Regions from separate parts of the Piscinibacter sp. PDB1-1 genome, predicted to be linked through region 2. Evidence: predicted binding sites of a transcription regulator. Region 2 holds the regulator's gene; the other holds the start of a gene.
The links. Region 2 encodes NrdR, which represses ribonucleotide reductase genes. Its sites were predicted from a motif close to CACNANATNTNGTG; they were not measured.
Positions count from the first base shown of each region.

Region 1: the regulator NrdR is predicted to act here: its motif matches at 5,707-5,720, upstream of AC1KAR_RS13755 (ribonucleoside-diphosphate reductase subunit alpha).

Region 1 covers NZ_JBWVZJ010000002.1:439,257-449,676, forward strand. The annotation lists gene AC1KAR_RS13740 (carbohydrate kinase family protein) at 1-385, shown strand, start outside; gene AC1KAR_RS13745 (histone H1-like DNA-binding protein) at 478-960, opposite strand; gene AC1KAR_RS13750 (ribonucleotide-diphosphate reductase subunit beta) at 1,180-2,364, opposite strand; gene AC1KAR_RS13755 (ribonucleoside-diphosphate reductase subunit alpha) at 2,512-5,424, opposite strand; gene ampD (1,6-anhydro-N-acetylmuramyl-L-alanine amidase AmpD) at 5,924-6,511, opposite strand; gene AC1KAR_RS13765 (sigma-54-dependent transcriptional regulator) at 6,508-8,052, opposite strand; gene AC1KAR_RS13770 (sensor histidine kinase) at 8,049-9,788, opposite strand; gene AC1KAR_RS13775 (PP0621 family protein) at 9,974-10,219, opposite strand; gene AC1KAR_RS13780 (cytochrome C assembly family protein) at 10,250-10,420, opposite strand, start outside.
Region 2 covers NZ_JBWVZJ010000002.1:93,291-103,710, forward strand. The annotation lists gene AC1KAR_RS12180 (TonB-dependent receptor family protein) at 1-302, opposite strand, end outside; gene AC1KAR_RS12185 (YdcF family protein) at 523-1,332, shown strand; gene AC1KAR_RS12190 (UbiD family decarboxylase) at 1,538-3,115, opposite strand; gene AC1KAR_RS12195 (lytic transglycosylase domain-containing protein) at 3,350-4,255, shown strand; ZMP/ZTP riboswitch at 4,300-4,434, shown strand; gene glyA (serine hydroxymethyltransferase) at 4,492-5,742, shown strand; gene nrdR (transcriptional regulator NrdR) at 5,787-6,230, shown strand; gene AC1KAR_RS12210 (GspH/FimT family pseudopilin) at 6,358-6,879, shown strand; gene AC1KAR_RS12215 (type IV pilin protein) at 6,890-7,324, shown strand; gene AC1KAR_RS12220 (PilW family protein) at 7,321-7,902, shown strand; gene AC1KAR_RS12225 (pilus assembly PilX N-terminal domain-containing protein) at 7,899-9,035, shown strand; gene AC1KAR_RS12230 (type IV pilus modification PilV family protein) at 9,028-10,038, shown strand; gene ribD (bifunctional diaminohydroxyphosphoribosylaminopyrimidine deaminase/5-amino-6-(5-phosphoribosylamino)uracil reductase RibD) at 10,035-10,420, shown strand, end outside.

The sequences.
Region 1 (10,420 bases), 350 kb from region 2:
CGGCGACGAGTTGAACAAGTTCGTGAGCCAGGCCACCTGGGTCGCGGTCAACGACTACGAGGGCCGCATGCTGTGCGATCGCACGGGCAAGACACTTGAGAGCCTCTCGAAGTCGCATCTGCGCGGCGTCATCATCACGCTGGGGGCAGAGGGCTGCGAGATCTGGCAACAAGGCGAGCGCACGCACATTGCCGGTGTCGCGGCGGAGCAGGTGCTCGATCCGACCGGTTGCGGCGACGCCTTCCGTGGCGCGCTGCTCTTTGGTCTGGAGCGCGGCTGGGCGCTCGAGCGGTGTGTGGAGTTGGGCAACCGCGTCGGCGCCTTGAAGATCGCCTGCCGAGGTGGCCAGAATCACACCATCGATCGCGTCGCGCTCGGAGTCTGAGCTCGCCTGGCCGCGCGCACCGCACGGCGCCATAAAAAAACCCGGCCGAAGCCGGGTTTGGTCTTTCAGGGCCCTTGCAGACCCTGGATCACTCAGGGCTTCGCGCCCGTCGGGAACGGCCATGCAGCTGCAGGGCTCAGCGCCGTCTTGGCAGCCGGGGCTGCCGCAGGCTTCGCAGCAGGGGCAGCAGGGGCGGCCTTTGCCTTCTTCGCAGCGGGCTTCTTCGCAGCTTTCTTGGCAGCAGGCTTCTTGGCAGCGGCCTTCTTGGGTGCAGCCTTCTTGGCAGCGGCCTTCTTGGGTGCAGCCTTCTTGGCAGCGGCCTTCTTGGGTGCAGCCTTCTTGGCAGCAACCTTCTTGGCTACAGCCTTCTTGACGACCTTCTTTGCCACAGCCTTCTTGACTGCCTTCTTGGCGATAGCCTTCTTCACGACCTTCTTCGCCACGGCCTTCTTGACTGCCTTCTTGGCGACAGCCTTCTTGACTGCCTTCTTGGCGACAGCCTTCTTCACGACCTTCTTTGCCACGGCCTTCTTGACTGCAGCTTTCTTTGCCGCAGGTTTCTTTGCAGTTGCCATTACATTTCTCCTTGATCAAGTTGAAAAAACACTGCGCTGCACCGACGACATGTCGCTACTTCGCAGCAATTCATTGCCCGAGAATCTGCCCAGGAGGGGCGCCCCGGTGCAATGAATAGGGTTGCGACACGCTCGTCACCGCTTCTTTGTCGGTGAATTCAAACCTGTCGCGAATCTTGATCTGCCGCATTCGACCTGCTTGCTTTAGCTGCAATAGCGTCAATCCCAGGAGAGCGCGCCACCGGATTGGTACTCGATGACACGCGTCTCGAAGAAATTGCGCTCCTTTTTCAGGTCAATCATTTCGCTCATCCAGGGGAACGGGTTTTCCTCGTTCGGGAAGAGCTCTTCCAAACCAATCTGCGTTGCACGCCGGTTGGCGATGTAGCGCAGATAGCCTTTGAACATCGATGCGTTGAGACCCAGCACGCCACGCGGCATGGTGTCTTCGGCGTAGCGATACTCGAGTTCGACGGCCTTCATGAACAGCGCCTTGATCTCGGCCTTGAATTCGGCCGTCCACAAGTGCGGGTTCTCAAGCTTGATCTGGTTAATGAGGTCGATGCCGAAGTTGCAATGCATCGATTCGTCGCGAAGGATGTACTGGTACTGCTCGGCTGCGCCGGTCATCTTGTTCTGGCGGCCCAGGGCCAGGATCTGCGTGAAGCCGACATAGAAGAACAGACCTTCCATTAGGCACGCGAAAACAATCAGCGACTTGAGCAGAGTCTGGTCGTTGGCTTGCGTGCCGGTATGGAAGTTGGCGTCCATGATCGCGTTGATGAACGGGATCAGGAACTCGTCCTTGTCGCGGATCGACTTGACTTCGTTGTAGGCGTTGAAGATCTCGCTTTCGTCCAGGCCCAGCGACTCGACGATGTACTGATACGCGTGCGTATGGATCGCTTCTTCAAAGGCCTGGCGCAGCAGAAACTGCCGGCATTCAGGCGCCGTGATGTGCCGATAGGTACCGAGCACGATGTTGTTCGCGGCCAGCGAGTCGGCGGTCACGAAGAAGCCGAGGTTGCGCTTGATGATGCGACGCTCGTCTTCGGACAGACCGTTGGGATCTTTCCAGAGGGCAATGTCGCGCGACATGTTGACCTCTTGCGGCATCCAGTGATTGGCACAAGTGGCGAGGTACTTCTCCCACGCCCACTTGTACTTGAACGGCACTAACTGGTTCACGTCGGTCTTGCCGTTTATCACGCGCTTGTCGGATGCGCGCACGCGATGGCTATCACTTGAAGGTGCAGCGGTCGCAGACGAGGACGCGGCAGCAACAGGAACAGAGTCTTCGAAGACTGGAGACGCAGCGACTGCGCGCGCTTGAGAGATGGGGCTCTGCGCGGGGCTCGCTTTGTGAGAGGACGAGGGCTTAAGGTCTTCTTCCCAAACCAACATGGTGGAATTTCCTGTGCGTTCGGATTATGAGAGTGTTGTGTCTAAACACCAAGAACTTATTGACATTGCAGTCACTTCGCTGTTGCTGTGTTGCATCGAAATTCGATGCCGCACAGCAACTGCATCACGTCGATGTGATGCAGCGAATCACTGACACGCTTCGCATGTCGGATCATCGATCGCGCAGAACTTGATGTCGGTCGCAGGTTGCGCATCGACTGCGAGAACAGCAGGTGTTTCCACCGGTGCCGCAGCCATCGTTGACGTTGCGCCACCGCTCGACACTGAGTTCAAGTTGCCGGCCTTCACCGTCGACTTTTCGGTCTGCGATGCGCTGATCGTGCGCAGGTAGTACGTGGTCTTGAGACCTCGCAGCCACGCGAGCTTGTAGGTCTCGTCGAGCTTCTTGCCCGACGCCCCGGCCATGTAGATGTTGAGCGACTGCGCTTGGTCGATCCACTTCTGGCGGCGTGCCGCGGCTTCGACCAGCCACTGCGTTTCGATCTCGAAAGCCGTGGAGTACAGGTCCTTCAGATCTTCGGGCACGCGATCGATTCGGCGCAGCGAGCCGTCGAAGTGCTTGAGGTCCATGACCATGACGTCGTCCCACAGGCCGAGCTTCTTCAGGTCGCGCACCAGGTATTCGTTCACGATGGTGAACTCGCCCGACAGGTTGGACTTGACCGACAGATTGCCGAAGCTCGGCTCGATCGACGCGCTCACGCCAATGATGTTGGAGATGGTTGCGGTCGGTGCGATGGCGACGCAGTTGGAGTTGCGCATGCCGTGCTCGCTGATCCGCCCGCGCAGCAGGCTCCAGTCGAGCGTGGTGCTGCGGTCGACTTCGACGTAGCCACCACGCGCATCGGCCAGCAGCTCAAGCGAATCGATCGGAAGGATGCCGCGGTCCCACAGCGAGCCGCGGTAGCTCGAATAGCGGCCACGTTCCTGTGCCAGTTCGGTCGAGGCCCAATAAGCGTAGTAGCAGACGGCCTCCATCGACTGGTCGGCGAAATCCACCGCCGATTGCGAGGCGTACGGCGTGCGCAGCTCATACAGCGCGTCCTGGAAGCCCATGATGCCCAGGCCGACCGGGCGGTGGCGCAGGTTCGAGTCGCGGGCCTTCTTGACGGCGTAGTAGTTGATGTCGATCACGTTGTCGAGCATGCGCATTGCAGTCGCCACGGTCTTCTTCAGCTTGGCGTGGTCGATGACCTTCGCGCCGTCCGGGCCGTCCTTCAGGTGGTGCACCAGGTTCACGGAACCCAGGTTGCACACCGCGATCTCGCTCTCGTTGGTGTTGAGCGTGATCTCGGTGCACAGGTTGCTGCTGTGCACCACGCCAACGTGCTGCTGCGGTGAACGCACGTTGCAGGCGTCCTTGAACGTGATCCAGGGGTGGCCGGTCTCGAACAGCATCGAGAGCATGCGACGCCACAGATCCTTGGCCGGCATGCGCTTAAAGAGTTTGATCTCGCCGCGGTCCACCTTGGCCTCGTAGGCGGTGTAGGCCGTCTCGAAGTCCTTGCCGAACTTGTCATGCAGGTCGGGACAGGTGGAAGGCGAGAACAGCGTCCAGTCGGCGCCTTCCATCACGCGGCGCATGAACAGGTCGGGGATCCAGTTCGCCGTGTTCATGTCGTGCGTGCGGCGACGGTCGTCACCGGTGTTCTTGCGCAGCTCCAGGAACTCTTCGATGTCCAGATGCCAGGTTTCCAGATAGGCACACACCGCGCCCTTGCGCTTGCCGCCCTGGTTCACGGCCACGGCCGTGTCGTTGACGACCTTCAGGAACGGCACGACACCCTGGCTCTTGCCATTGGTGCCCTTGATGTGCGAGCCGAGCGCGCGCACGTTGGTCCAGTCGTTGCCCAGACCACCGGCGAACTTGGACAGCAGCGCGTTCTCCTTCAAGGCCTCGTAGATGCCGTCGAGATCGTCCGCCACGGTCGTGAGGTAGCAGCTGGATAGTTGCGAGCGTTGCGTGCCGGCGTTGAAGAGCGTCGGCGTGCTGGACATGAAGTCGAAGGTCGACAGCACTTCATAGAACTCGATGGCGCGGGCTTCGCGGTCAATCTCGTTCAGCGCCAGGCCCATGGCCACGCGCATGTAGAACGCCTGGGGCATCTCGATGCGAACGTCTTCCACGTGCAGGAAGTAGCGGTCGTACAGCGTCTGCAGGCCGAGATAGTCGAACTGCAGGTCGCGATCGGCCTTCAGCGCGGCGCCGAGCTTGGCCAGGTCGTACTGAAGAAGCTTGTCGTCCAGCAGTTCGGCCTGCACACCCTTCTTGATGAAGGTCGGGAAGTACTCAGCGTAGCGGGTGTGCATCTCGGAATGCAGCAACTCTTCGCCGAGGATCTCCTTGCGGATGGTGTGCAGCAGCAGGCGCGCGGTGGCGCGCGTGTAGCCGGGGTCCTTCTCGATCAGCGTGCGTGCGGCCAGGATGGCGGCCTTGTGCACTTCGTCGATGGGCACGCCGTCGTACAAGTTGCGCTTGGTCTCGGCCAGGATGGGCTCGGGCTTCACGTCGGCGCCCAGGTCGGCACAGGCCGATTCCACCAGCGTCTGCAAGCGCGGCATGTCGAGCGGCACGCGCTGGCCGCGATCGGTCACCATCAGCGCGGGCTCAGCGGCGACCGCCGGCACACCTTGCTTGGCTCGCTCCTGCGAGCGGCGTTCGCGATAGAGCACATAGGCACGCGCCACTTCATGGTGACCACCGCGCATCAGACCCAGCTCGACGTGGTCCTGCACGTCTTCAATATGGAAGGTGCCACCGCCCGGACGCGAACGCAGCAGCGCACGCACCACCGACTCTGTCAGTCCATCGACCGTTTCGCGCACGCTGGCCGATGCCGCGCCCTGGGTCCCATGCACGGCCAGGAAAGCCTTCATCAACGCCACAGCGATCTTGTTCGGCTCGAACGACACCACCGCACCATTGCGGCGAATGATCTGGTAGCCCTGGTAGGCCGATGCAGCAGGGCTGGCCGCGGTCGGGCCACCTCGGGTGGCGGCACCTTGCGGGAGGGAGGCGGGAGTAGAGACGGTTTGCATGGTGTTCCCTGTTGTCATGTCGGTGGGTGTCGAACTCACGGTTGGGTAGAAGGCTTGTGGCCTCAGCAGCAAATGCTGCAGCCGATCCCAGTAAACCGGGAACGGAAGAACGTCACGCGAGAAGGGTGTTGCGGCTGCGCCTTTACGGGCGCCTTGAATCCCCTGCCCTTGCGCTGAACCGACCGGGTAGCACCGCCGCTGTGTGCAGCAGGCCCATGTGACGGAGCACTGAGATTGGGCATGGGAGTGTGTTTTCTCGAGCTGAAGGATAACACGAAGGGACACTATATCTGGGGTCTGCGGGTGCTTCAAGCACTACCGATAGCGTATTACCCTAGTGTGGAGATCACACCCAAAGATGCGCGAGGCAACTCTTCCGCGAGCGTGGCGCCATGCGGTGATCTGCAGGGGCGAAGGTGCGCCGAATGCGCCGTGCAGGCTCGATTGGGCCGGCAGCGCGCGTGAATCCTCGCTTCGCGCGCCTGCGCAACACAGCGGATCAGACGCCGCCCGAATGCGTCGCGGGAAAGTACCGATCGGGCCAGGCCAGCGAGAGCTGGAGTCGTGGCCAGTCGAAGCCGGCACCGGGATCGCATTTGCGCCCGGGAGCCACATGCTCGTGGCCCACCACGGCTTCGATCGGATAACGCTGCACGAGTGCTCGTAGCAGCTCAGCAAGGCAGTCGTACTGAGCAGGGTCGAACTTCTCGCCCTCCACTCCTTCGAGCTCGATCCCGATGGAGTAGTCGTTGCAGTTTTCGCGACCACACCACGCTGACCTGCCGGCATGCCAGGCCCGGTCGTCGCACGAAACAAACTGCAGAAGCTCGCCCGTGCGGCGCACGACGAAGTGAGCCGAGACCTCCAGGCCGCGTATTTCACCGTAGTAAGGGTGCGCGCCCCAATCGAGCCGGTTGGTGAACAGCGCTTCGATCTCATCGCCACCGTACTGGCCGGGCGGCAAGCTGATCGAATGAATGATGGCCAAAGTGATGGCCGTGCCTTGCGGGCGGGGACCGAAGTTCGGCGAAGGAACTCGACGCGCCTGCGACAGCCAGCCGAGCTGGTCGGCCCCGGCGCCGGTCATGTCAGTTCGCCACGCTCGCTGTCGGTGATGTCGGGATCGCCGCCGACATGAACGCCCAGGCGCGCCATTCGATAGCGCATTTGCCGCAGGGACAGGCCCAGACTGGCGCCCGCCGCCGTGCGGTTGTAGCGGTAGCGCTCGAGGGCGCGTTCGAGCACATCGCGCTCCACTTCGTCGAGGTAGGCAGCAAGGTCGGCCGGCAAGGGCGCGGGTGCCGGTGCCTGGGCCACGGCCTGTTGCGGCGCGGGGCTCGACGCGAGCGACATCACCGGCGCGGCCAATTCGGTCTCGACCCCGAGATCAAGTTCGCCAAGGTCAGCGACGTCGATCAGCTCGCCACCTGAGAACGCGACCGCGCGGTGCAGCAGGTTCTCGAGTTCACGCACGTTGCCCGGGAACCCATAGCGCGCCAGTTGGGCGAGCGCTTCGCGCGTCAGCTGCGGCGGCGGCAACACGCCGGCGTCGCGCGAGATGCGTTCGAGCACGCGCTGGCTGATCGCGGGCAGGTCTTCGAGCCGCTCGCGCAGCGGCGGGACGCGGATCTGGATCACATTGAGTCGGTAGTACAAGTCTTGGCGGAACCGGCTTGCCTGGACTTCCGCCCCCAGGTCCTTGTGCGTCGCGCTGAGCAGGCGCACGTTGACAGCCTGCTCGGTCACGGCGCCGACCGGGCGCACCGACCGCTCCTGGATGGCACGCAGCAGCTTGCTCTGCATCGCAAGCGGAAGGTCGCCGATCTCATCGAGAAACAGCGTGCCGCCATTGGCTGCCTGAAAGAATCCTTCGCGGTCGTCCGCAGCACCCGTGAACGAGCCCTTGCGGTAGCCGAAGAACTCGGCCTCTAACAAGTGCTCGGGGATGGCACTGCAGTTCACTGCGATGAACGGCTGACCCGTGCGTGGGCTGACCTCGTGGATGGCGCGCGCCACCAACTCCTTGCCGGTGCCCGACTCGCCGTTGACAAGCACCGGCGCCATGCTGCGCGCCACCTTGTCGATCAGCGCGCGCACCTGCTGCATAGCGGCCGACTGACCCGCCATGCGCTGCATGGCCGCACTGACCGCGGCCGCGGGCGAGGCCTCGGCCGCCTGCTGCACAACGCGCTGCGGCGCCGTCCCATTCTCTGAAGGCAGATTCGACGGGACCATCGTTGGCACCGTGGACGCCGTGCGACCCAGCGCGGACGCCACCACGGCGCGAAACTGCTTCAGATCGACCGGCTTGGTCAGGTAGTCGTACGCGCCGGCCTTGAGAGCTTCGACAGCATTTTCGGCCGAGCCATACGCCGTGATGACAATGGCTTTCTCGCGGCGGCCGGTCTCTTCGAGACGACGCAGCAGGTCGAGCCCCGTGCCATCGGGCAAGCGCATGTCCGTGATCAATGCGCTGTAGGTGCGGTCCTTCAGATGCAGCAGGGCGTCCTCGACGGTCCCTGCCGTCTCCACGTCATAGCCTTCGCGCAGCAGCGTCAGTTCATAGAGCGTGCGCAAGTCCGGCTCGTCGTCGACGACCAGCAAACTGAAATGCGATGGTGAGCTCATGGGGTCAGGTGGAGTCTGGCTTCGGTTCCCGCGTCGGCAGAAAGGGCCTGGCGGCGCATGGCGACGGAAAACTCGTTGCGATTCGGATCGGAGGCGCTGCGCAGCCGGTACTCGATGCGCGCGCCGTAACGCTCGCACAGTTCGCGGCAAATATACAAGCCCAACCCCGTGCCGCGGCTGCGGGTGGAAAAGAAGGGTTCGAACAGATAGCGCTCGACGTCCGGCGAAATCGGAGTGCCATCGCTCGCCACGCTCAGTACGGCGTGGAACTCGTCGCGCACCGCCAGGGCCAGGCGCACGGCCGCCGGGACCTTGCTCGCGTGGCGGTAGCCGTTGTCGAGCAGATTCACAAGGACGCGCCGCAGATGCTCGCCGTCGAACACCACCCCCACCGGCTCGTCGGGAAGGTGCACGCGCAGAACACTCTGCTCGCCCAACTGGATCCCGTTGGTGCGTGCCCATTCAGCGCAGACCGACGCCACGGTCCCCGTGGCATCTATGGCGCCCATGGCCTGCCCATCGCCCGGGGCGACCTCCATCACGTCGTCGACGATGCGCTTGAGCCGCTCCACGTTGTCGGTGACCATGCGGGTGAGCTGGCGCTGCGCCGGCGTGACGGCGTCTTCGGCCATCAAGGCATTGGCCTGTGCAATGGCCGCCAACGGATTGCGGATCTCGTGGGCGATGCCGGCCGAGACACGCCCCATGGCCGCGAGCTTCTCCTGCCGCGTGCGCGCACGCATGCTACGTACGTCTTCCAGGAACAGAACGCACAAGTCTTCACTCGCCTCGCGATCTCGACGGCGCGTAAAGCGCATGCGCACGCGCAGAGTGCGCGCGGGTGCGCCGTCGAAGTCGAGCAGAACGTCGCGGCCAGCCTCGGGCCACGCGGCTTCGGCAAAGGCGCGCTCCACGGACGACACCAGGCTTTGCCAGGCCTCCACGCCACGCAGCTGGAACGGCGCCTCGCGGCACATGCCTTCGGGCGCCAGCAAGGTGCGCGCCGCGGGGTTGGCCGCGCGCACGCGGCCGCGGCGATCGACCACCAGCACGCCCTCTTGCATCTCTTCGATGACCAGCCGATTGAGCTGCGCCTGCTGGCGCGCAAGCTCCAGGCTCCCCTTGGCGGTGAGCTCTTCTCGCGCCAGGCGCCCGGCGAGTTCACCGGCCAGCAAGGTGATGACGAAGAACCCGCTGCCCGCGAGCGCGGCCTGCGTCATGAGCTGGGTGATGTCGCCACCCGACAGCACGCCGACACCGGCGATCCCCAGCAAGACCAGAGTGACGATGGCCGCCGTGGCCAGGGCGATCAGGCGCGGCGTGAGCACACCCGCCATCAAGACCGGCAGCACCAACAGCGCAACGTAATTGAGGTTGGCGGTCGGCGACAGCAGATGCAAGGCCGAGAAGCAGACGATGTCCACGCCGATCGTGGCCAGCCATTGCGGGCTGTACAGGCGCGCGAGCGACCTGGGCGCGGCCGAACGTCGAAATCGCGGCAGCAACCACATCAGCACGGCGAGCACGGCGTAGGTCACGCTGACCAGGGCGACCACCATTGGCGGGCGGACGCCGAACAATCCGGTGACGACGACGGCAGCCACGAGCGCCAGACCAAGGGCCGCACGCGCGGCAATGAAGGCCCCATAGATGCGCTGGAACGCCGTCTGCCCGGAGCCGATGAGCCGGCGCGCTTGGCGCGTCAGGAAGCGCGAGTCGGCCTCGGCCTCACCCATCGCCGCCCAATTGCCTTCGTAGCGCGACTCTTCATCGGCGCCTCGCGGGTCCTCGCGAAGCTGGGTATCACCATCGACCCCAAGCGCGCCGAACCAGGATTCATCGGCCGGCCGAGGGCGGGGAATCGACGCAGTCGTGCGACGGTCCGACCGCCGCCTGTCTGGGCCGCGCGGCGCACCCGCCATCAATCGCTCCGGCCGCTCTCGAATGCCGCGCGATGGGCCTCGCCACAAAACACGCCACCTCGCCCCGGGAGGGACTCGCTGCGCGGCAGATGCACACCGCATTGCGCGCAGGCCACCATGTCTTCACCAGCGGCAGACGCCGCAGTGCCCTGCGCCTTCGGAGGCGGCGGCACAGCGGGCCGCCTCAGGCTGCGCATCAGCCACAGCACCGCCACCACCACAACAATCACAAGCAGGAACTTCATGACTTGACGACGTCCTTCGTGTCTTCGCGGTCAGCCGACCGTCGGGCGGCGCAGCAGCACCTCGAGCACAAATCGCGAACCGGCATACGCCAGCAGCAGCAGCACAGCGCCTGCATACAACCCCCGAATGGCTCGACGCCCCCGCCAACCGAGTGTCTGTCGCCCGGCGAGCAGGCCCGCGAAAACGACCCAGGCCAGCAC
Region 2 (10,420 bases):
GAGCGCGAACCGAAGCCGCGTATCGAGAGCTGCAGATCCTGCGCGTAGTTCTGGCGGTTGAGCACGGTGATGCCCGGTACGCGGTTGAGCACCTCTGACAAATTGACCTGCGGCCCGCCGCGTTCGATGGCGTCGCGCCCCACTGCGCTGATCGCCGCCGGCACATCGAAGGAACGCTGGCCTGCCCGCTCGGCTGTGACCACCACCGGGTCCAGCACCGCCACCGGCGCTTCGGCCTGCGCCACCGCCTGGCCGGCCGCGGCCAAGGCCAGCGCGGCCACCCCCCACTGATCCATCTGCATCGAAACGGGCTCCTGCTACAAGCTGACTGGCCGGCACTGTTTCACGGCCAGCCCCTGCCGGGAAGCCCGAAGAACCGCGCAATATGTCACTGATCGTGCGCCAAGCATGTGCCAGTTCGGAGCACCGGGCAGGACAATCGCGCGCTGTTCGCACATGTTCAGCCGAGGGAGCCCGGCGCTGCGGCGGCGGACAAGATCATTCAAGAAAAGAAAGACACGGATGAATTCACTGCTGAGCCTGCTGGGCATCGAAGCCTGGGCCCCGATCGCGTCCGCCCTCGTGTTCCCACCCGTTCCCTTCATCGTGCTGATCCTCATTGGCGCCCGCCTGATCCTGCCCCTGCGCGGGTTGGGCTGGCTGGTGATCCTGTTCAGTCTGACAGGCCTGTACCTGAGCACCTGCCTGGGCACGGCCCAGGTGCTGACACAGTTCGCGCTCAAGCCACCGGCGCCCATCAGCAGCGAGGGCCTGGCCGAGATCAAGGCGGCGGTGAAAGCCAAGCAGCAGGTCGCGATCGTCGTTCTGGGGGCCGGCACCGAGCGGCTCGCGCCGGAGTACAGCGTGGCCAACTTGACACCTGCCGCGATGGAGCGCCTGCGCTACGGGCTGTGGGTCAGCCGCGAGACGGGCGCGCCGGTCGCCTTCAGCGGCGGCCTGGGTTGGGGCGTGTCCGAGGGCGAGCCCGAGGCGCAGACCGCGTCTCGCATCGCCTCGCAGGAGTTCGGCCAACCGCTCAAGTGGCTGGAGGACCAGTCGCGCGATACCCACGAAAACGCCCAACGCAGCCTGCAGATGCTCAAGCAGGCGGGCGTGACCAAGATCATCCTGGTGACCCATGGCTGGCACATGCCGCGCGCGCTGCGCATGTTCGAGCAGGCCGCGGGCGGCAGCGTGCAGATCCAGCCGGCCCCCATGGGCTTGTCCTTGAGCAGCGACAGGCCTGCGTTCAACTGGTTGCCGACGCCGCGCGGATTCCAGGCCGTTCACCGCGCCTTGAACGAGTTGCTCGCACTGCTCGTGCGCGCCTGACGCAGGCAGAACGCCGGGCCCCCAAAAGCGAAACCCCCTTCCAGCCTCACGGTGGAAGGGGGCGGATGGCTGACGCCATCATTTCGGGGCTCCAGAGGAAGTAGGTCCGGGGCTCCTATAGCGCAGGGACTGCGCCGGTGAGTTCGCCTGCATGCAGGCTCTTCAACACTAGGTGAGCCACCAAGGCTTTGCCAAGTGAGTGAACCTATGACGCCTTCGGGCCCTGTTTGTCAGGATTCATCACCACGTCGAACAGATGCGCTACGCGTTTCTCGACCTCGGCATCCATGCGGATGCCGCGCCCCCACTCCCGTTGGGTCTCACCGGGCCATTTGTTGGTGGCATCGAGCCCCATCTTGCCGCCCAGGCCGCTGACGGGCGAAGCGAAATCGAGGTAGTCGATCGGCGTGTTCTCGACCAAGGTGGTGTCGCGCACGGGGTCCATTCGGGTGGTGATGGCCCAGATCACGTCTTGCCAGTTGCGGATGTCGACGTCGTCGTCCGTCACGACGATGAACTTGGTGTACATGAACTGCCGCAAGAAACTCCACAACCCGAACATCAGCCGTTTGGCGTGGCCCGGGTAGCTCTTCTTGATGCTGATGATGGCCATCCGGTAGCTGCAGCCCTCGGGCGGCAGATAGAAATCGACGATCTCCGGAAACTGCTTTTGCAGGATGGGCACGAAGACCTCGTTCAGCGCCACGCCCAGCATGGCCGGCTCGTCGGGGGGTTTGCCGGTGTAGGTGGAGTGGTAGATCGGGTCCTTGCGGCGGGTCAGCCGCTGGATCTCGAAGACCGGGAACCAGTCCTGCTCGTTGTAATAGCCGGTGTGGTCGCCGTACGGCCCTTCGAGTGCATATAGATAGCCCCCGACCTCCTTGAGCGGCACGCCGCTCGGGCTGTGGCCGGTGTAGCCGGTGGCGGCGGGCGGGATGTGGCCCTCCAGCACGATCTCGGCACCGGCGGGGGCCTGTAGCATTACGCCGGCGTCACCCACGGCGGTGTCGACCACTTCGGTTCGGCTGCCGCGCAGCAGGCCGGCGAACTGGTACTCCGACAAGGTGTCTGGCACCGGCGTCACAGCACCGAGGATGGTGGCCGGGTCGGCGCCCAGGGCCACCGCGATCGGGAACGGCTGACCGGGGTGGGCGAGCGCGAAGTCGCGGAAGTCGAGCGCCCCGCCCCGGTGCGCCAGCCAGCGCATGATGACTTGGCGCGGGCCGATCACCTGCTGGCGGTAGATGCCCAGGTTCTGGCGCCGGCGCGGGTTGGGCCCGCTCTGCGGCCCGCGGGTGATCACCAGGCCCCACGTGATCAAGGGGGCCACGTCGCCAGGCCAGCACAGCTGAATCGGCAACTGCCCGAGATCGACCTCGGCCCCCTCCAATATCTCTTCCTGACATGCCGCGCGGCGCACCGAGGCCGGCCTCATGTCCCACAGCGCCTTGCCCATCTGTAACAAACGGCCTGCATCCTTGAGGCCCTTGGGAGGCTCCGGCTCCTTCAGGCTGGCGAGCACACGGCCCACGTCGCGCAGCTCATTTACCTCTGTCGCACCCATGCCCAGGGCGACCCGACGTGTCGTTCCGAAGAGGTTCGTCAAGGCCGAAATTTTGTAACCGATCGGGTTCTGGAACCAGAGCGCCGGGCCGCCGGAGCGCAGGACCAAGTCACTGATCGCTGTCATTTCAAGCCGCGCAGACACTGGCTCGGCCACCCGACGAAGCTCGCCCAGCCGCTCCAGACCCGTCAAAAAGTCACGCAAGTCGCGATATTTCATTACTTTTAGGAATTAAAAGTCGAGTCGTTATGCTTGACTGGTTATGGATGCGTCTTCCAGAATGCGCCCGGACCTGACTGAGATCAGGGATAACCCGTGCCAGACCTCATCCTGAGCGACTGGCACCACGCTGCCGAATCCGCAGCCAAGTTGTTTGCTGCGGATTATCACTGTCGCATTTCCGGCCGAACGCCTGCGTGCGCGCTGTGGAGGGACAGAGAAGAAAGGAGTGACATGACAGCGCTGCAGAGTTTGGTTTCGCAGTTGAATTCCGGCCGCCAAGCGGTGGCCCACGCCAGCCTCGTGTTCGCCCGTGACGTCGGTCACGGCCTGCTCGAAGTCAGCCACAACACCCTGGCCCTGGTCGGGCTGCTGATCGTTTCGGCGATTCTCTTCGTCGTCGGCCAGCGCGACCTGCGCCATACGCTCGAAGAGCACACGCTCACTTGGCTCCAGGCCCGCCAGGATGCCCGCACGGTCGGTACCGCCGATGCGTTGCTGACCTTGGCGGAACCGGATGCCATCAGCCGCGCGACCGCGGCCGACATCAAGGACCTGACGAGCCAGCAGGCCCTGGTGGCCGTGTGGATCTCGCGCCGCTACCGCGTCGCCCCGGAACCCGTGAGCCGGCTGGTCAAGGAAGCCTGGGCGGTTGGGGCCAAAGCCCACCTCGATCCCACGCTCATCCTGGCCATCATGGCCATCGAGTCGAGCTTCAACCCGTTCGCCCAGAGTTCGGTGGGCGCGCAGGGGCTGATGCAGGTGATGACCCGCGTCCACGACGACAAGTACGAAGCCTTCGGCGGCAACCACGCGGCGTTCGATCCGGTGACGAACCTGCGCGTCGGCGTGCAAGTGCTCAAGGAGTGCATCGCACGCGCCGGTGGCATCGAGGCAGGCCTTCGGTATTACGTCGGCGCGGCCAACTTGGCCGACGACGGCGGCTATGCCGGCAAGGTGCTGGCCGAGCAGGAGCACCTGCGCCAGGTGGTGAGCGGCAAGACGGTGTCCGTCACGGCCCCGCTGCTGGTTCGCCCGTCACCCGCCGCAGTGCCGGTGACCCTGGCCGAGCCCGAAGCGGTGCCGGCGGCAGCCAGCGACAAGAAGCCGTCGCCCGAGCAGGTCGCCCTGCTCCACTGACCCTTGTTTTGACGTACCGCGCCGGACCTGGCGCGGTACACTCCAACCCGCTGCGCAACTGGCGATGGGGCACCTGGACTCACCACGGTGCCTGAGGTGGTGAACCACTGGGAAGCGCAGCCCGACCCGCAAAAGCAACCTGAGCGGGGTCGGTTCAGCCGTTCGCCTGGGCAGCCCCGCAACCGTGTTCCATGCACACGGTCCGCCGAGGGATTCCGACCACGAGGACTGCCACCATGTTTGACCGCGCCGCTTCCACCCTTGCCGCCATCGACCCCGAGATCTGGAGCGCCATCCAGAACGAGAACCGCCGGCAAGAAGACCACATCGAGCTGATTGCCTCGGAGAACTACACCTCGCCCGCCGTCATGGCCGCGCAGGGCTCCCAGCTCACCAACAAATACGCCGAGGGCTACCCCGGCCGCCGCTATTACGGTGGCTGCGAGTACGTCGACGTCGTCGAGCAACTCGCCATCGACCGCCTGAAGCAGCTCTTTGGGGCGAACTTCGCCAACGTGCAGGCCAACTCCGGCTCGCAGGCCAACCAGTCTGTCTTCTTCGCCCTGCTCAACCCGGGCGACACCATCATGGGCATGAGCCTGGCCGAAGGCGGCCACCTCACGCACGGCATGCAGCTCAACATGAGCGGCAAGTGGTTCAAGGTGGTCAGTTACGGCCTGAACGCCCAGGAAGAGATCGACTACGACGCCATGGAGCGCCTGGCCCACGAGCACAAGCCCAAGCTCATCATCGCCGGGGCCTCCGCCTACGCCCTGCGCATCGATTTCGAGCGCTTTGCCAAGGTGGCCAAGGCCATCGGCGCCTACTTCATGGTCGACATGGCCCACTACGCCGGCCTGATCGCCGCCGGTGAGTACCCCAACCCGGTGCCGTTCGCCGACGTGGTGACGTCCACCACCCACAAGAGCCTGCGCGGCCCGCGCGGTGGCATCGTGGTCACCAACCACGAAGAGATCGCCAAGAAGATCAACAGCGCCATCTTCCCAGGCCTGCAGGGCGGCCCGCTGATGCATGTGATCGCCGGCAAGGCGGTGGCCTTCAAGGAAGCGCTGACGCCGGAGTTCAAGGCCTATCAGCAGCAGGTGGTCAAGAACGCGGCCGTGCTGGCCGACACCCTCACGCAGCGTGGCCTGCGCATCGTGTCGGGTCGCACCGAGAGCCATGTGATGCTGGTCGACCTTCGCCCGAAGAACCTCACCGGCAAGGAAGCCGAGGCGATCCTGGGCGCGGCCCACATGACCTGCAACAAGAACGGCATCCCCAACGACCCGCAAAAGCCGATGGTCACCAGCGGTATCCGCCTGGGCTCGCCGGCCTTCACCACCCGCGGCTTCAAGGAAGAGCAGGCACGCATCACCGCCAACCTGATCGCCGACGTGCTGGACAAGCCCCACGACGAGGCCAACATCGCCGCCGTACGCGCCAAGGTGGCGGCGCTGACCAAGGATTTCCCGGTCTACCGCTAACGTCAACATGAGGGTGGGGTTGCCGAGGCAACCCCTTCTCTTTTATGCGTTGTCCCTTCTGTTCGCACGAAGACACCCAGGTCGTCGAGACGCGCGAGTCCGACGAAGGCGATGTCGTGCGCCGTCGTCGCCGCTGCCAGAGCTGCGACAAGAGATTCACCACCTACGAGCGCACCGAGATCGCCCTGCCCTCGGTCGTCAAGAAGGACGGCACACGCGCCGACTTCGATATCAACAAGATCCGCGCGTCCATGTCGCTTGCCCTGCGCAAGCGGCCTGTGAGCGTGGAGCAGATCGACGCCGCGATCGAGCGCATCCAGGACAAGCTACTCAACAGTGGCGCGAAGGAAGTCGCATCGACCAAGCTCGGTGAACTGGTGATGCGCGAACTCAAGCGCATCGACAAGGTGGCCTACGTGCGCTTCGCCTCGGTCTATCGAAGCTTCGAAGACGTGGACGAGTTCCGCCAATTGATTCGCGACATCTGATTCACGACGCCTGATCCCCCGGCCGGATGCCCCCGCGAGAGGCATTCGGTTTCCCCCTCCCGGTGGACGCCGGAATGCGCCGCGCTTTCTACAGTGCTGCCATACCAGACAGAGGGGGAGAGGGAGCATGACAACAAGAGCCGCGGGGTTCACCCTGCCAGAGCTTGCGATCGTGGTGGCGGTCACGGCCACCGTGGCCACCCTGGCCATGCCGTCGTTCGCGAGCTTTGTCGAGACGCAACGTCTGAACGGCGTGGCCACACAACTCGCGAGCGACCTGCAGTTCGCCCGTGCCGAGGCAGTGCAACGCCAGCAGGGCGTTCGGGTGGAGTTCTCGACCGACGCGGCCTGCTACGTGATCCACACCGGTGCCGCTCGTGAATGCCGCTGCAACATCACAGGCGCAGCTCTATGCGATGGCGAGGCCACGGCCGTCAAGACCACGCGCCTGGAGCAGCCGGAGCGCGTGAGTATCGCGAGCAACGTGGCGTCGCTGCGCTTCGATCCGTTGCACGGCACCGCCTCACCGACCGCCACGGTACGCGTGCTCGGCGAGCGAGGCCGAGCCATCCACCAGGTGGTCAACCTGATGGGGCGGGTGAGGTCGTGTTCGCCGCAAGGTCTCGTCTCCGGCTACCGTGCCTGCTGAGGAGGACGCCATGCCCACCAGGCCTCACGGGTTCAGCCTCATCGAACTGATGGTGGCCACCGCCATCGTCGGCATCCTCGCCGCCACGGCCTACCCAAGCTTTCAGGGGCCGGTCCATCGCGCACGCCGAATGGACGGCATCACGGCATTGATGCAGCTCCAGTTGGCGCAAGACCGATGGCGCGCCGCCCACAACAGCTACGCCACGCACGCCGAGCTGAATGCAGCGACCGCTTCGCCCACCCGCTACTACACGCTGCAGATCACGCAGGCGAGCGCGCACGGGTTCAGCGCCACCGCGACAGCCGCCGGCGCGCAAGCCGGCGATGCCGCCTGCAGGGTGCTGCGCCTCACCATCGACGGCGGCGACACACGCTACGCCTCCGGCCCCGACACATCCACCGTGAACAGCAACGCCGACAACAAGCGCTGCTGGGGTGTATGAGGCGGGCGCGCTTCGCCGCTCAGCGCGGCCTGTCACTGGTCGAACTGATGGTGGGGCTGGCACTCGGGCTTGCGCTCACGTCGGCCGGCCTCGTCGCCCTCGCCCACCACCTGCGCGAAAGCAGAGCGCTTCTCGAAGAGGCGCGCCTGCAGCAAGACCTGCGAACGGCCACCGACCTGATCGCGCGCGACCTTCGCAGGGCCGGCCCGCTGAACGTGGACAGCGCCGGGGCCCGCTTCACCCCGGCCAGCGGCGGCAACAGCCTCGCCTATCGCCTGCGCGCCGGCGCCATCGAGATGCAAATGGGAGAGGGATCGTGGCAAGCGCTGACGGATGCGAACACCTTGCGCGTCACGGACTTGCGCATCACGCCGCAAACGCACGAATCGTCGCTCGACGGGTTCTGCAGCCATGAATGCACCGCCGGCAGCACCGACTGCCCACCGCGCCAGACGCTACGCACCGTGGACATCCTCATCGAAGCCCACCCCGTGCAGGCATTGACACCAGCCCGCCGGTCGACATCCACCGTGCGTCTGCGTCACGACGCTCTGGCCGGCGCATGCCCCGCCGCATGAAGAAGACGCTCCAACGCGGCGCAGCCACGCTCGGGATCGCCGTGCTGATTGGCTTCCTGATCCTTGTGGGTGTGGCCTTCGCCCACCGCGGCGTGCTTCTCGACGCCCGCAGCTCGGTCAATCAGTACCGCGCGACGCAAGCGAATGAGATGGCGGAGGCGGGCATCGAGTGGTCGCTCGCGCAACTCAACATCAATGCGCGGGTTGGAGCCGACTGCCTGGCCAGCCACGATGCCGGTGCGGCCACCTTCCGCGAGCGCGCGGCAGCCGGTTTGCATGCGCAGTGCGCGGCCACGGCTCAGGGGTGGGACTGCCAGTGCGACCAGTCAGGCGTCGCATGGCCCCCGACACAAGGCAGCGTATTCAGGGTCGCGTTCTCGCCCGGGGATCGCACGACCACGCTTCGCGTGAACTCGCGCGGCACCAGCGGCGTGCACGGCGTCGAACTCACAGCCCTGCTGGGCCGCCTGCCGGGGCTGGACACCATCCCCGCAGGTGCGCTCACGGTACGCGGCCACGCCCGATTCGGCGCAGGCGGCTTCGGACTGCATCACACGCTGGCGGCCAGCGGCGGAGTGACGCTGCACAGCGGTGGCAATGCCGACACCCAGACGCTGGCCCTTCGCGCACCGCCGGGTACACCAGCCCAGGCATCGGTGCTGAGCGATGACCCGTCGCTCAGCCAACTCACGCCCGCGGGCCTGTTCGCGAGCCTGTTTCGCCTCAGCCCGGCCGCGTGGCAGGACCAGCCCGCGGCGCGCGCCATCGATTGCAGCCAAGCCTGCGACGCCGCCTTGGAATCGGCGGTCGAGACGCATCAACTCGTGTGGCTGCGCGGCGGGCTGCGCCTTGCGCGAGCGCACTCACTGGGCAGCCCCACGCGCCCGGTCTTGATGGTGGTCGACGGCCCCGCCGAACTCACCGCGCCACTGACGCTGCACGGAATGATCCACGGCCGCAACGCCACCTGGCGCGACACAGCCGGCGCGCGAATCCAAGGCGCCGTTGTGATGGAAGGCGACTTCGATGCCGAGGGCGGCACGCAGATCCAGTACGACGCCGCCGTGCTCGACGCGCTTCACCAGCAAACGGGCAGCTTTGCGCAACTGCCAGGGAGCTGGCGTGATGATTGACCAGCCGATACCGAGGCGGCCGCGGCATGCCCATCGCGGCCTCAGCCTGATCGAGGCACTGATCAGCCTGTCCCTGCTCACCCTCAGCGTGGTGGGCGCGCTCCGCTTGCAGAACAACCTGGTCCTTCACGCCGACATCGCCCACCAGCGCACGGCGGCATTGCAGCTGGCGCAGGCGGATCTGGAGTCGCAGCGCGGTTTCAGCGACCACGCGGCCTTCGATTCGATTGCTGACAATCAGCGGACCACGCCTGCCACCAACACCGCCTACACCGTCACGCGCGCGGTGCACACGACGGACGGGGCCATGACGCTTGCGACCGAAGTGCAGTGGCACGACCGCAGCGGCGCGTTGCAGGCCGTTCGGCTGCAGTCCTTGCTTTCCCGTGTGGCGCCCATCTACTCGGCCGCCTTGACGCTGCCGCCCCAGGACCGGGTGCTCGCGCCCCGTAAGCATCTGCCTGCCGGCGCGACTCCCTGGTCATCGGGCAGCAGCCTCTTCAAGCCGACACCGCAAAGCACGGTCGCCTGGCTGATCGACAACGCCACCGGCGTCGTCAGCGCCCAGTGCAGCGCACCCGCGGGGCTCACAGGCAGAGAACTCGCGCCAAGCCAGGTCACCGCCTGCACGCCGCTGACTGCGTTGCTCGTGCGGGGCTACATCCGCTTCTCGCTCGGAGCCATACCGGATGCAACCCGGCCCACGGACGCACCACTCGCGCTGACCCTGGAGCCCGGCACCTGCGAGGTCGAGGCGCACCCGCGGGCGCGCGAACCCCATGTCAGCTACTACTGCGTCGTGCCCAGTGGGGCCCTCGGCGCCGAACCGCTGCGAATCGTGCCCGCCGGCTGGGCCCTCGGCGCCACGGCCGACGCCCGCAAGGCCTGCCGATACCGCGCCGCGCCGGCCAACTACGTCGTGATCCGGGGTGACCTGGCCTGCCCCGGTGCCGACACGCAGCACAATGACGACTCGTACGCCACGACCCAGCACCAACCTTGAACCTCTCGCCCACCGATCACGCCGCGATGCGCGACGCCCTGGCTCTGGCCGAACAGGCCATCGGCCTGAGCGACCCGAACCCACGCGTGGGCTGCGTCATCACCAACGGCCAGGGCGCTGTGCTCGGGCGCGGGCACACCCAGCAGGCCGGCGGCCCGCATGCCGAGGTGATGGCTTTGCGCGACGCTGCCGAGCACGGCCACGACGTACGCGGCGCCACCGCCTACGTCACGCTGGAGCCCTGTTCGCACCACGGGCGCACACCGCCGTGCTGCGACGCGCTCATTGCAGCGGGGCTGAAGCGGGTGGTGTCCGCGAGCCAAGACCCGAACCCGCTGGTTGCGGGCCAGGGTTCGGCACGCCTCCATGCCGCCGGCATCGA